2 linked regions of the Diaphorobacter ruginosibacter genome follow. The protein of the gene in region 1 binds, or shares a complex with, the protein of each later gene. Links are inferred from orthologs where the notes say so. Each region holds a gene or a part of one and is shown on either strand. Other genes may lie near its edges.

Region 1 (5,889 bases):
CCTGGACGCGGTAGCCGCCCAGCGCGTGCACCGTCTGCGGCGTGAGGCCCAGGTGTGCACAGACAGGTACGCCGCGTTCGACGAGGAACTGCACGGTCGGTGCCGTCCAGCCGCCGCCTTCGAGCTTGATCATGTGCGCGCCCGCCTGCATCAGCCGGCTGGCGCTGCGCATGGCCTGTTCCCTGCTCTCGGCGTAGCTCCCATAAGGCAGATCGCTGATGAGCCAGGCCGTTCCCTGGGCGCGATGCAGTCCGCGCGCCACGCTTTCCGTGTGGTAGGCCATGGCGTCCAGCGTCACGCCCACGGTGCTGTGAAGGCCCTGGCAGACCATGCCCAGCGAATCGCCCACCAGAATGCACTCCACGCCCGCAGCATCAGCCACGGCCGCATAGGTGGCATCGTAGGCAGTGATCATGGTGATCTTCTCGCCTGCCTCGCGCATCTGCGCGAGGCGCGGCAGGCTGATGGGCTTGCGCGCAGGCATGGGCGATGCGGGCGGAATGGTGCCATAGGGCGTGCCCGTGGCGCTGGGGGATGCCGGTGCGGGTGCGTTCATGGAATGGTCTCCTGGCAATTTGGGGCAATTTCGGAAAATTGCGCGAAGTCTATAAGCAACCTCCCGATTGCACCAACCCGTAAGAAAAGTGGTTGCATGGACCCCCATGGAATAATGCGCGCCCCATGCTGTCCACATTGATTGATTTTCCCGACCCCCACAGCCCCTCGGCGGCACGTCTGCGCCTGCGCTTCGGCGAGCCTTTGCGCGTGTGGCAGGCCCGCTCGGCGGGCGAGGTGGCCGCGGTGATCGAGGAGGTGGAGCGCGCAGCCCGCGAGGGGCGCTGGTGCCTGGGCGGCCTGGCCTATGAGGCGGCAAGTGCATTCGACAGCGCCTTTTCCACCCATGCGCCGCAGCAGGGACTGCCGCTCGCGTGGTTTGCCGAGTACGAAGCTCCCGTTACTGTCGAGGCCGCTGCCTCCCCCGATTCGGGCGAGGCGCAACTGGCCCACGTGCACTGGAAGCCCGGCGCCCATTCGGAATCATCGCGTGCAAGCTTCACCCGGGACATCGAGCGCATCCACGCGGCGATCGCGCAGGGGGAGTGCTACCAGATCAATTACACGGCCCCCATGACCGGCGATCTCAAGGGATCGGCTCAGGCATTGTTCGACGCACTGCGCGAGGCCCAGCCCGGCGGCTATGTCGCCAGCATGTGCTGGGGTGACGAGCGGATCCTGAGCTTCTCGCCCGAATTGTTCTTCGATTGGGACGGCGAGACGCTGCTGACCCGTCCCATGAAGGGCACGGCGGCGCGCGGCGCCACAGCGGAGGAGGACGCGGCGTTGGCCCTGCACCTGCGCACCTCCCCCAAGGAGCGGGCGGAGAACGTGATGATCGTGGACCTGCTGCGCAACGACGTCTCGCGCATTGCCGAGCCGCGCAGTGTGCAGGTGCCGCGCCTGTTCCACGTCGAGGCATTGCCAACGGTGTGGCAGATGACCTCGGACGTGGTGGCTCGCACCAGGCCATCGACGTCCCTGCGCGACGTGTTCGCAGCCCTGTTCCCCTGCGGGTCGATCACCGGCGCGCCCAAGGTGCAGGCCATGCGCTGGATTGCCCGGCTGGAGCACGAAGCGCGGGGCGTGTATTGCGGCGCCCTGGGCGTGGTGCGGCCCGGCGCCGCCCCCGGCAGCCTGCGCGCCACCTTCAACGTGCCGATCCGTACCTTGTCCATCGGAGCGGATGGGCATGTGCGCTGCGGCATCGGCAGCGGCATCACCGCCGATGCCGGCGCGCAGGACGAATGGCAGGAATGGAAGAACAAGCGCGCGTTCATCGACCGCGCGCTGCCGCCGCTGCAGATTCTGGAAACGCTGCTGCTCAGTGATGGCGTACTGCGGAACCGCGAGCGGCACCTGGCGCGCATGCGGGCGTCCGCGGCGTACTTCGGCTTCGCATGGAACGAGCCGCCGGTGCATCAAACCCTGGCGGCTCTCTGCAGCCAGCATCCTCAAGGGGACTGGCGCGTGCGGTGGCTGCTGCATGAGGATGGCACCTTCGAGGCACAGGCATTCGCTTTCTCTGCCACCGCGCAGCCCGTGAAACTGGCGTTGGCAGATCGCTGCTTTGCCGCTGCGCACAGTGATTTCGTGTCTCACAAGACCACGCGGCGCACGCATTACGCTGCCTTCGAGCCAGCTTCGCAGAGCGGGCTCTTTGACGTGATCCTGTGGAACGACGCGGGTGAAATCACGGAGTGCACGCGCGGCAACATCGCCATGCAGTTGGAGAGCGGAGACTGGGTGACGCCTGCGCTTGCCTGCGGGCTGTTGCCAGGCATCGGCCGGGAGCTTGCGCTTGCGTCGGGCCGGCTGCGCGAGGCCGTGGTGCATGTGCGCGATGCGCACCGGGTGCGTGCATGGGCGTTCCTCAACAGCCTGCGCGGCTGGCTGGACGCCGAGATCGCTTGACCCTGGTTTCCAAACTTAGGAGGTGATCGGGCAGCAGATGCCCATTTCCCCTCTGGCCGCGCATCACCTTTTTGTTGGAAATTGTTGCATTCCTGGCCCCCTCATGGCATGGCACACTGCGCGCCTTGTTTCATTTCATGAAGGTTTCCATGCTTCAAAAACTAGAAAGCGGTTTGCTCTACCTGATGCGCGTCTTGATGGTGCTGCTGGTGCTGTTCACCCTGTTCAGCCTCGCGCTGTGGGCCGCCGATTCGCTGCGTTCTCCGGCAGCATCTGCAACACAAGCCACGACAGATTGGAGCGGCTTCAAGATCGACGATGCCGAGCTCAAGCGCACCACGTACAGCGACTTCGGATTTGCGGATTCCGATCACCATGCGAATGACGACAAGCTCGCCAAGGATGGCGAGGTGGTGGCTGCATTCACCCAGGTCGATCAGTTGCTGCGCGCAGCGATCCTGCAGAACCCCGACAAGCGCCGGCAGGTCGATGCGGCAGGCGATGATGCCGGGCTGACAGATGCGCAGTCGCTGGCGGACTGGCTCAAGGCATCGCGCGAGAAGGCTTCGGCCGGCACGGCCGTCAGCGCGGCAGTCGATGCCACGGCAGGCGTGCAGGGCGATGACGAGGAATTCAAGCCGCAGCCCGTGAACATTACCGAGGCGCTGCTGAACCAGACCCACGGCATCATCGATGCGAACGGCTACGACGCGGGCCGCGCGTTCGTGCTGGGGGCTCCCGCCGCCTTCAAGACCCTGTTGGCCGACGCCCAGGTGCAGCGCGGCATGGCGCAGCAGACCACGTCGTTCCTCGTGAGCAATCTGCTGCTGAACTACAACATGGCGTTCTCGACCAAGGTCTCGGGCACCGATGCCGATACTGCCGGTACGCGCCCCTCGTGGCTCGAGCGCCTCATGGAGCCGTCCAACCTTCTGGTATTCACCGTGCTCATGTGGACGCTGGTGTTCATGATGCTCATCGTGGTGTTCCTGCGCGTGGAACGCCATCTGCGCGCGATGGCCAGCGAAGGCCGCGTGCTGGCATCCGCGCGCGAAGCCTCTCCGATGCAGTGATGCATCACTGCCGGCTCCCGTTGTGGGGCCGGCGTGTGCCGCAGGGTTACAGGCGCTCTTTCACGTAGCTGCCGCGATCCATGTCGAGGATCTCCACGCTCAACTGCACCATCATGCCTTCGGGGCGTGGAGTGTGCTTGCGCAGCACGGCGGCAATGCGCTCCGCGAGGTCGTTCTTGGCCTCGGGCGAGCGGCCCGACAGAAGGCGCAGCTGGGCATGCACGAAGCCCCGGTTCTCGGGCTGCGCACCAATTTCGAAATGCGTGATGCGATGGGTGCGGCTTTTCACATCCGCTTCGTCCTTGATCTCCGGGCTGGTGCACAGCGCGGCGTTCACGTCCTTGAGGATCTGTGCCTCCGGAAAATCGGCGAGGTTGGCGCTGAAGTCGATGACGAGGTGGGGCATGGGGTTAGTCTCGCAATGGATGAAAGGCAAAGGCGCATGGAGTGCGCCGCAGGGTGTCAGATCGTCGGCACGTTCTCAGACTGGCGTATAGGCCAGGCGCACGTAGATCGGCGCGAAGGCTTCGGCCTGGGTGATTTCGATGAGCGTTTCCTTGGCCAGTTCGAGCAGCGCGATGAAGGTGACCACCAGCACGGTGCCGCCTTTCTCGGGCTGGAACAGTTCCTCGAATTCCACGAAGCGGCGGCCCTGCAGCGTCTTGAGCACATTGCTCATGTACTCGCGCACCGAGAGCTCCTCGCGGGTGATCTTGTGGTGCTGCACGAGCTTGGCGCGCTTGAGGATGTCGCGCCATGCATCCTGCAGGTCGACCAGCTCCACGTCGGGGAAGCGGGGCTGCAGGCTCTGCTCGATGTAGACCTGCGCGCGCAGAAAATCGCGGCCGTATTGCGGCACCGTGTTCAGCCGCTGGCTGGCGAGCTTCATCTGCTCGTACTCAAGCAGGCGGCGCACCAGCTCGGCGCGTGGATCCTCGGGCTCGGTTTCGCCCTCCTGCTTCTTGGGCGGCAGCAGCATGCGCGACTTGATCTCGATGAGCATGGCGGCCATCAGCAGGTACTCGGCGGCCAGCTCGAGATTGCGGCTGCGGATTTCATCCACATAGCTCAGGTACTGCTGGGTGACCTTGAGCATGGGGATGTCGAGGATGTTGAAGTTCTGCTTGCGGATAAGGTAGAGCAGCAGGTCGAGCGGCCCCTCGAAGGCCTCGAGGAAGATCTCGAGCGCGTCGGGCGGAATGTACAGATCCTGGGGCAGGGCGAACAGCGGCTCGCCATACAGGCGAGCGAGCGCGACCTGGTCGATGACCTCGGGAAGCCCGTCGGCCCCCGATTTTCGCGAAGGCGCCTCGTCCTCGGTGATGGATGGATCGGTATCGGCCATGGTGTGTGCTCACGCCGGCTGGCGTGAGCGGGGCACATCAGGAGTTGGTCTGGTAGACGTAGGGCTTCTGCTCGACGCGGCCTTCGTTGTACTCGTCCCAGGTGTCGCGATCCACCTGCTTGTCCCAGAGCAGCGAGCGGCCGTACTGCTGCTGCGCATCCAGCTCGGGCTTCTGTTCCTTGAGCTTGTTGATGAACTGCGTGGTATCGGATTGGTAGTCGGGGCGACGGAAGAAGGACATGGCTCTTTGAGATGTGGGGTGAAGCGGCACACGGCAAACGTGTGGCGGCAGGGTATCAGCCCGCCATTTTAGCCGCTGCGCCATTTTCACCAACTGCCGGCAGGCGAGCCGCTTGGCACGGCGCTGCCCATGGGCCTTTTTCTGTTGTCATTGTAGTTTCATGTAATTTGGTGATTATTTGCGTTTAATGGCAAATCTTGCCAATTTCCCACTACTGATGAGCCCTGGGGCAGGAGGAAGAATGGACGCGAACTGGCGATTTTTATGGGCGGCCGGCGCATGGGCGGTCTGCGGGCTTGCGCAGGCGCAGACCGTGCTGCAGGAGCAGAATTTCGATGCAGCGGGCACCGGTGCGGTGATCAGCGCGGTGCCGCCCGCGGGCTGGACCGTGAGCACCTTCTACTCGGACGGTACGCCCGGTGATGTCAAGGTGACGCAGGGCTCCGCCGACTGGCTCGGCTGGAAGTTCCTGACACCCGGGACCTGGACCGCGAACAAGAAGACCGACGCCACCACCAGGCGCGGCGACTTCACGCTGGGCACGGGCGGCATTGCACTGATCGAGTCGGATGGCCTGCGCGCCGACAAGCCCTACAGCGCATCGCTCGCCGCGCCCTCCATCGAGGTCACGAGCGCGAAGAACTACGTGCTGACGTTCGACACCCACTACCGCCAGGGCCAGAGCCCGCAGACGGCGGACGTGACCATCACGTTCGACAAGGGCGCTGCCCTCATCCAGCGGCTGTCGGCGGACACCCTGA
Region 2 (7,003 bases), 1.6 Mb from region 1 along the record:
CTGCGGTCCATGGGCGAGAGCGAGCAGGCGGCGGCCGCGGGGGCCGAAGAGGTCGCCCAGAAGATCCTGAACGTGATGCGCGAACCCTTCGAGCTCAATGGCGAACTTCATCACACCACGCTCAGCATCGGCATCACGCTGTTCCACGGCCAGCGCGAGTCGGCGGACGAACTGCTCAAGCGTGGCGACCTGGCCATGTACCGGGCCAAGGCGGAAGGCCGCAACGCCCTGCGGTTCTTCGACCCCGAGATGCAGGCCGTGGTCGAGGCCCGTGTGGCGCTGGAGGCCGACATGCGCGCCGGCATCGCCCAGGGCCAGTTCGAACTGGCCTATCAGCCGCAGATGGCGCTGGGCAGCATCGTCGGGGCGGAAGTGCTGATGCGCTGGCTGCATCCGGAAAAAGGGCCGATCTCGCCTGTGCAGTTCATTCCGCTGGCGGAGGAAAGCGGGCTCATCCATCGCCTGGGCGAATGGGTGCTGCGCACCGCATGCGAGCGGCTGGCCGCATGGGCGGCGGATCCTGTGCTCAGCGAACTGACGCTGTCGGTGAACGTGAGCGCCCAGCAGTTCCACCAGGCGGGCTTCGTGCCCCAGGTGCTTGCCGCGCTGGCGAGCACGGGGGCGGATGCGCGCCGTCTGCGGCTTGAGCTCACGGAGAGCCTGCTGCTGGAGGACATCGACGACACGGTCAAGAAGATGGTAAGGCTCAAGAGCTACGGCGTGGGTTTCTCGCTCGACGACTTCGGCACGGGCTACTCTTCGCTGTCCTACCTGAAGCGCCTGCCGCTTGACGAGCTCAAGATCGACCAGGGCTTTGTTCGTGATGTGCTGACGGACCCGAACGACGCGGCCATCGCCCGCACCATCGTGGCGCTGGGCACCAGCCTGGGCCTGCAGGTGACCGCCGAGGGGGTGGAGACCGAGGCGCAGCGGCAATTCCTCGAGCGCAATCATTGCTATGCATGGCAGGGCTACCTGCTGAGCCCGCCGCTGCCGCTCAAGGAGTTCGAGGCGCTCGTCATGGGGCGTGCCTCTGCCGATCTGATGGTCTAATCACCTGTTCAACGGTTGCTATACAGGCGGGCATGACCACAGTTGCTCTGTTTTTCGTCACCGCGCTTGCGGAAATCATTGGTTGCTACCTGCCATGGCTCTGGCTCAAGAAGGGCGGATCGGCCTGGCTGCTGGTGCCGGCCGCCTTCAGCCTCGCCTTGTTCGCATGGCTGCTCACATTGCATCCCGACGCCTCGGGCCGCATCTACGCGGCCTACGGCGGGGTCTATGTGTGCACGGCGCTGGTCTGGCTGTGGGCGGTGGACGGCATCCGCCCCGGCATGTGGGACGTCGTGGGCGGCGCGATCACGCTGGCCGGCATGGCGGTGATCGCCTTTGGGCCCCGCGCATCCTGAGGCCCCAGATATCCCGAAGAAGCAGCCTGGTGTTGCGGTTCGTTTTTGTCAAAATTCGTAGCAGCTTCACGCGTCGCAGGGGAACAGGGCGCTTGCACGGTATGATTCCGCATTGAACATTCCTGCGCCCTGATCAACATCGCCTGACTCGTGCGTCTCAACTCCATCAAACTCGCCGGCTTCAAGTCGTTCGCCGAACCCACCAACTTCATGCTTCCAGGTCAACTCGTTGGCGTGGTGGGTCCGAACGGCTGCGGTAAATCCAACATCATGGACGCCGTGCGCTGGGTGCTCGGCGAATCGAAGGCGAGCGAGTTGCGCGGCGAATCGATGCAGGACGTGATTTTCAACGGCACGACGCACCGCAAGCCAGCCAGCCGCTCGAGCGTGGAGTTGATTTTCGACAATGCCGACCACCGCGCCGGCGGCCAGTGGAACCAGTTCACCGAAATCGCCGTCAAGCGCGTGCTCACGCGGGACGGCACCAGCAGCTATTTCATCAACAACCAGCCCGTGCGCCGCCGTGACGTGCAGGACGTGTTCCTTGGCACGGGCCTGGGGCCACGCGCGTACGCCATCATCGGGCAGGGCACGATCAGCCGGATCATCGAGTCGCGCCCCGAGGAATTGCGGCTGTTCCTGGAGGAAGCGGCAGGCGTGTCCAAGTACAAGGAACGCCGCCGCGAGACCGAGAACCGGCTCTCGGATACGCGCGAGAACCTCACGCGCGTGGAAGACATCCTGCGCGAGCTGAACGCCAATCTCGACAAGCTCGAAAAGCAGGCCGAGGTGGCTGCCAGGTACAACGCGCTGCAGGGCGACGTGACGCTCAAGCAACACCAACTGTGGTTCCTGAAGCGTGCGGATGCCGAGGCCGACCAGGCCAAGGTCCGTACGGAAGGCCTGCAGGCGGTCAACGACCTCGAGGCACGCATGGCCGACCTGCGTGCCGTGGAGGCCGATCTCGAGACCATCCGTCAGGCCCACTATGCCGCAGGCGACCAGGTCAACCAGGCCCAGGGCCGCCTCTATGAGGCCACGGCCGAGGTTGGCAAGCTCGAGGCCGAGATCCGCTACGTGGTCGAAGGCCGCCAGCGCGTGGAGAACCGCCTGGCACAGCTGTCCGAGCAGATCGCTCAATGGAACGGGCGCAAGGAAGAGGCCGAGATCGAGCTCGAAAACATCTCCGGCGCGGGCATGGATGCCGAGGAGAAGGCCGAACTGCTTGCCGCGCAGGTCGAGGAGCAGGCCATGCAGATGCCCGACCTCGAGGAGGTGCTGCGCCAGAGCCAGCAACGCGCTAGCGAGCAACGCGGCTCGGTTGTGCAGATCCAGCAGCAGATCCAGGTTCTGGCCGCCGAGCAGCGCGGTTTCGGGGAACAGAGCCGCCAGCTTGAATCGCGGCAGGAACGCCTGCGCACCGACCGCAACGCCCTCGCGGCACCCGACGAGGCACGCCTTGCCAACCTGCAGGCGCAGCTCGCGGAAGCCAATGAAACCGCCGAGATGAGCGAGGCACGGCACTTCGAACTGCAGGAAAGCGTTCCGCTGCTCGATGATGATCGTCGCCAGCGCCAGCAGGCCGTCAATACTGAAAGCGCGCGCCAGGCAGACCTGTCTGCGCGCCTCGATGCGCTCAAGGCACTGCAGGAAAAGGTCAAGACCGACGGCAAGCTGCAGCCCTGGCTCGCCAAGCATGGCCTGGACGGCATGCAGGGCCTGTGGAGCCGCATCCACGTCGAAAAGGGGTGGGAGAGCGCGCTCGAGGCTGCCTTGCGCGAGCGCATGAACGCCCTGGAGATCGGCCGCCTCGACATGGTTCGCGGCTTTCTCGGGCACGGCGGTGGCGATGCGCCACCCGCCCGCCTGGCGTTCTACAGCAAGCCCTCGGCGGGCACGGCCGCAGCCGGCGGCAGTGGACAGGCGAATCTCTCCGACCTGCTGCGCGTGACCGATGCGGGCCTCTATGCCGTGCTGGTGGATTGGCTGAGCGGCTGCTTCACCGCCCCGTCGCTTGACGAGGCGCTGAACCGCCGTTCACAGCTCAAGGCGGGCGAGACCATCTATGTGGCCAGCGGCCATGCGGTCACGGCGAACAGCGTAAGCTTCTATGCGCAGGACTCGGAGCAATCCGGCATGCTTGCGCGCGCTCAGGAAATCGAACACCTCGAGAAGGAGCTGCGTGCGCAGGTCCTGATCAGCGAGGAGTCGCGCACGGCTCTGGTGCGTGCCGAGGCGGCCTATGCGGATGCGTCGCAGCGCCTGGTGACGGCGCGCCGCGAGGCCAGCGAGGCGCAGAGCCGGGCCCATGAACTGCAGGTCGAGACCCTGCGCCTCACGCAGATGGCCGAGCAGACGCGGGCGCGCAGCGAGCAGATCGGTGCCGACCTGGCCGAGGTGGAGGCGCAGCTCAATGATCTCCAGGAACGCCGCGTCTCCGCGGAAGCGCGTTTCGAAGAGCTCGACATGCAGCTGGCCGACAGCCAGGAGCGCCATGCGCAGCTGGACGAGCGGGTGATCGAAGCCGAGCGAAAACTCAACGAATGCCGCGAGCAGCAGCGTTCTCTCGAGCGACAGGCGCAGGAAGCCGTGTTCTCGCGGCGCACCATGGAGGCCCGCAAGGCCGAGCTGTCGCGCACCATCGAGACCGCCGCGGCGCAGGCCAAGTCGCTTGCCGAGGAAGACGTCCGGGCTCGCGACGAGATGGGGCGCCTTTCGGCGGCGGCCGCGCAGGGCGGATTGCAGACCGCCCTCGACGAGAAGATGGAGCGCGAGAAGTCGCTTGCTGCCCAGCGCAGCCAGTACGACGACCTGACCGCCAAGCTGCGCGCGAGCGACGAACGCCGCGTGGGCCTGGAGCGCGCGATGGATCCGCTGCGCGCGCGCATCACCGACTTTCAGCTCAAGGAGCAGGCCGCGCGCCTGGGCCTCGAGCAGTACACCACCTTGCTGGACGATGCCGAGGCCGACCTGGCCGCGATTGCGCAGTCCATCACGGAGGGCAATGTGCGGATCGGCGGGCTGCAGGGCGAGATCGATCGCCTGCACCGGGAGATCACGGCGCTTGGCGCGGTGAATCTGGCGGCGCTCGACGAGTTGAACCTCGCGCGCGAGCGCAAGACCTTCCTCGATGCGCAGACCGAGGACCTGACGCTGGCGATGAACACGCTGGAGGACGCAATCCGCAAGATCGATGCCGAGACACGCACCTTGCTCTCGGGGACTTTCGACACGGTCAACGACCATTTCGGCCGCATGTTCCCCGAGCTGTTCGGTGGTGGCCAGGCCAAGCTGGTGATGACCGGTGACGAGATCCTGGACGCCGGCGTGCAGGTGATCGCGCAGCCACCCGGCAAGAAAAACCAGACCATCCACCTGCTCTCGGGCGGCGAGAAGGCGCTCACGGCCATTGCGCTCGTGTTTGCGATCTTCCAGCTCAATCCGGCGCCGTTCTGCCTGCTCGATGAGGTGGACGCGCCGCTGGACGATGCCAATACCGAACGCTATGCCAAACTGGTGGCAAGCATGTCCAAGGGAACGCAGTTCCTCTTCATCAGTCACAACAAGATCGCCATGGAAATGGCCGAGCAATTGATCGGCGTGACCATGCAGGAACAGGGTGTGTCGCGCATCGTGGCCGTGGACATGGAGTCCGCGCTTTCGATGGCCGAGGCATGACGGGCCGGACCACGATGCCGGCCGCCATGGAAAGCACAACGATTTGAATTCACCATGAGCACTTTTCAGATTGCACTCATCATTGCCGGCGGACTCGTGCTGGCGGTTGTCGTCGGCTACAACGCCTGGTCCACGCACCGCAATGCGCCCAAGCGTGCCCGGCCTGCCGAGCCCGAGGCGGCCTCATCGGATGCGTCGGCTGCCCGTCTCGAGCCCGGTTTCGAAGGCGTGGGTGCCAACGGACTCGGCCCGGAACATGGCATCGAGCCCAGCTTCGACGGCCATTCGGTCGACCTGAAGGACGTGCTGCAGATGCCGGTGCCGCAGGCGGAGCGGCGTGGCGGCCTTGACCCGCTGCTGGACGCCATGGCGCCCATCGTCGCCGACCAGCTGGTGTCGGGCGATGCCGCCCTGGCGGCGTTGCCTCCCACCCGCCGCGCGGGCAGCAAGCCTTTTGCGATTGAAGGCCTCAACGAGGCTACCCATCAATGGGAAGGGCCCGTGGCGGGCCAGCGCTACCGGCAGTTCCAGGCGGGTGTGCAACTGGCCAATCGCCTGGGGCCGCTCAACGAGATCGAGTTTTCCGAGTTCGTGATGAAGGCGCAGGGCTTTGTCGACAACATCGGCGCCGCGGTGGACTTCCCCGACATGCTGCACGAGGTGGCGCGTGCCCGCGAGCTTGACCAGTTCGCGAGCGAGCATGATGCGCAGCTCAGCTTCATGCTGCGTGCGCGCCACGCCGCCTGGAGCCCGGGCTATGTGCAGCAGAATGCCGCCACGGTCGGCTTCACGCAGGGCGCCATGCCCGGCCGCCTCGTGCTGCCGGCGGCCGAGGCGGGCCTGCCGCCGATCCTCACGCTGTCCTATGACACCCAGGCGGCGCTGTCGGACGACCCGGAGCAGTCGGCGATCCGCGACCTGCTGCTGAGCCTGGACGTCGCGCAGGTGCACCGCAGCGAGCAGCCTTTCACGCGCCTGCGCGAGGTTGCTGCCCAGTTGTGCAAGACCATGGACGGCGTGCTGTGCGACCAGAATGGCTCGCCACTGCCCGCCATGACGATGGATCCGATCACCGCGGATCTGGAGACGCTCTACGACAAGCTGGATAGCCGCGAGCTGTCGGCAGGCTCGGCGCTTGCCCGCCGCCTCTTCAGCTGACCCGATACGGGGACAACGGGGCTGCGCATCTGCCCGGGACAGGACCGTATTTCATGATGGCGGCCACTCCTGACCGACAGTGCGGGCCATCCGACGGCATCTTGCGTGTGAACCATCTGCCGTCTCAAGTGCGTTTGCGCACATGTGCCGGCGTGAGAGACAGACTCCCGCGCGGCAGAAAGAATGCTACGGGCCATGGCCGAAAGTTTTGACCTTTTCTCTTCTCCGCCGCAGGACGTGCCTTCCAAGGTCGTTGCCAAGGTGAACGCGCTGCGTGACCAGCTCAATGCCTGGGCGCACGAATACTATGTGCTCGATGCGCCAACGGTGCCTGATGGCGAGTATGACCGTGTCTACCAGCAGCTCGAAGCGCTGGAGGCGGCCTATCCCCAGATCGTCACGCCCGACTCGCCGACGCAGCGGGTGATCGGCGCGGTGCTCGATGGCCTGACGCCGGTGCGCCATGCCGTGCCGATGCTCAGCATACAGACCGAGACGGACAACGAGGCCAGCGGTGCCATGGCCTTCGATGCGCGCGTGCGCAGGGAGCTTGAACTGCCCGAGTCCGCGCCAGCGGTCGAATATGTGGCCGAGCCCAAGTTCGACGGCCTCGCGATGAACCTGCGCTACGAGAACCGCGTGCTGGTGCAGGCCGCGACGCGTGGCGATGGCGAGGTCGGCGAGGATGTCACGCACAACATCCGCACCATCCGCCAGATTCCACTGACATTGCCCGAGGGCAGGGGCGTCCCTCCGAT

Evidence for each region.
Region 2: the proteins of H9K76_RS18645 (region 1) and smc are in contact, whole or in part, in a crystal structure (PDB 3ZGX), measured with the Bacillus subtilis proteins. The link is inferred for Diaphorobacter ruginosibacter from one-to-one orthologs.

The regions. Positions count from the first base shown.
Region 1 is NZ_CP060714.1:4,111,846-4,117,734, reverse strand. The notes cover bases 2,956-5,889. They hold H9K76_RS18645 (segregation and condensation protein A), read right to left. Parts: upstream 4,888-5,889; coding sequence 4,024-4,887; downstream 2,956-4,023. Other genes in these bases: H9K76_RS18635 (purple acid phosphatase family protein), read left to right, coding at 5,370-5,889; H9K76_RS18640 (DUF3460 family protein), read right to left, coding at 4,925-5,128; H9K76_RS18650 (5-carboxymethyl-2-hydroxymuconate Delta-isomerase), read right to left, coding at 3,589-3,948; H9K76_RS18655 (hypothetical protein), read left to right, coding at 2,956-3,542. Outside these bases: panB (3-methyl-2-oxobutanoate hydroxymethyltransferase), read right to left, coding at 1-556; pabB (aminodeoxychorismate synthase component I), read left to right, coding at 682-2,469; more of H9K76_RS18655, read left to right, coding at 2,619-2,955. UniProt on the Bacillus subtilis protein: Participates in chromosomal partition during cell division. May act via the formation of a condensin-like complex containing Smc and ScpB that pull DNA away from mid-cell into both cell halves.
Region 2 is NZ_CP060714.1:2,520,779-2,527,781, reverse strand. The notes cover bases 1,240-5,287. They hold smc (chromosome segregation protein SMC), read left to right. Parts: upstream 1,240-1,559; coding sequence 1,560-5,087; downstream 5,088-5,287. Other genes in these bases: H9K76_RS11335 (cell division protein FtsZ), read left to right, coding at 5,142-5,287; H9K76_RS11345 (YnfA family protein), read left to right, coding at 1,240-1,409. Outside these bases: H9K76_RS11350 (bifunctional diguanylate cyclase/phosphodiesterase), read left to right, coding at 1-1,053; more of H9K76_RS11345, read left to right, coding at 1,086-1,239; more of H9K76_RS11335, read left to right, coding at 5,288-6,245; NAD-dependent DNA ligase LigA, read left to right, coding at 6,441-7,003. UniProt on the Bacillus subtilis protein: Required for chromosome condensation and partitioning.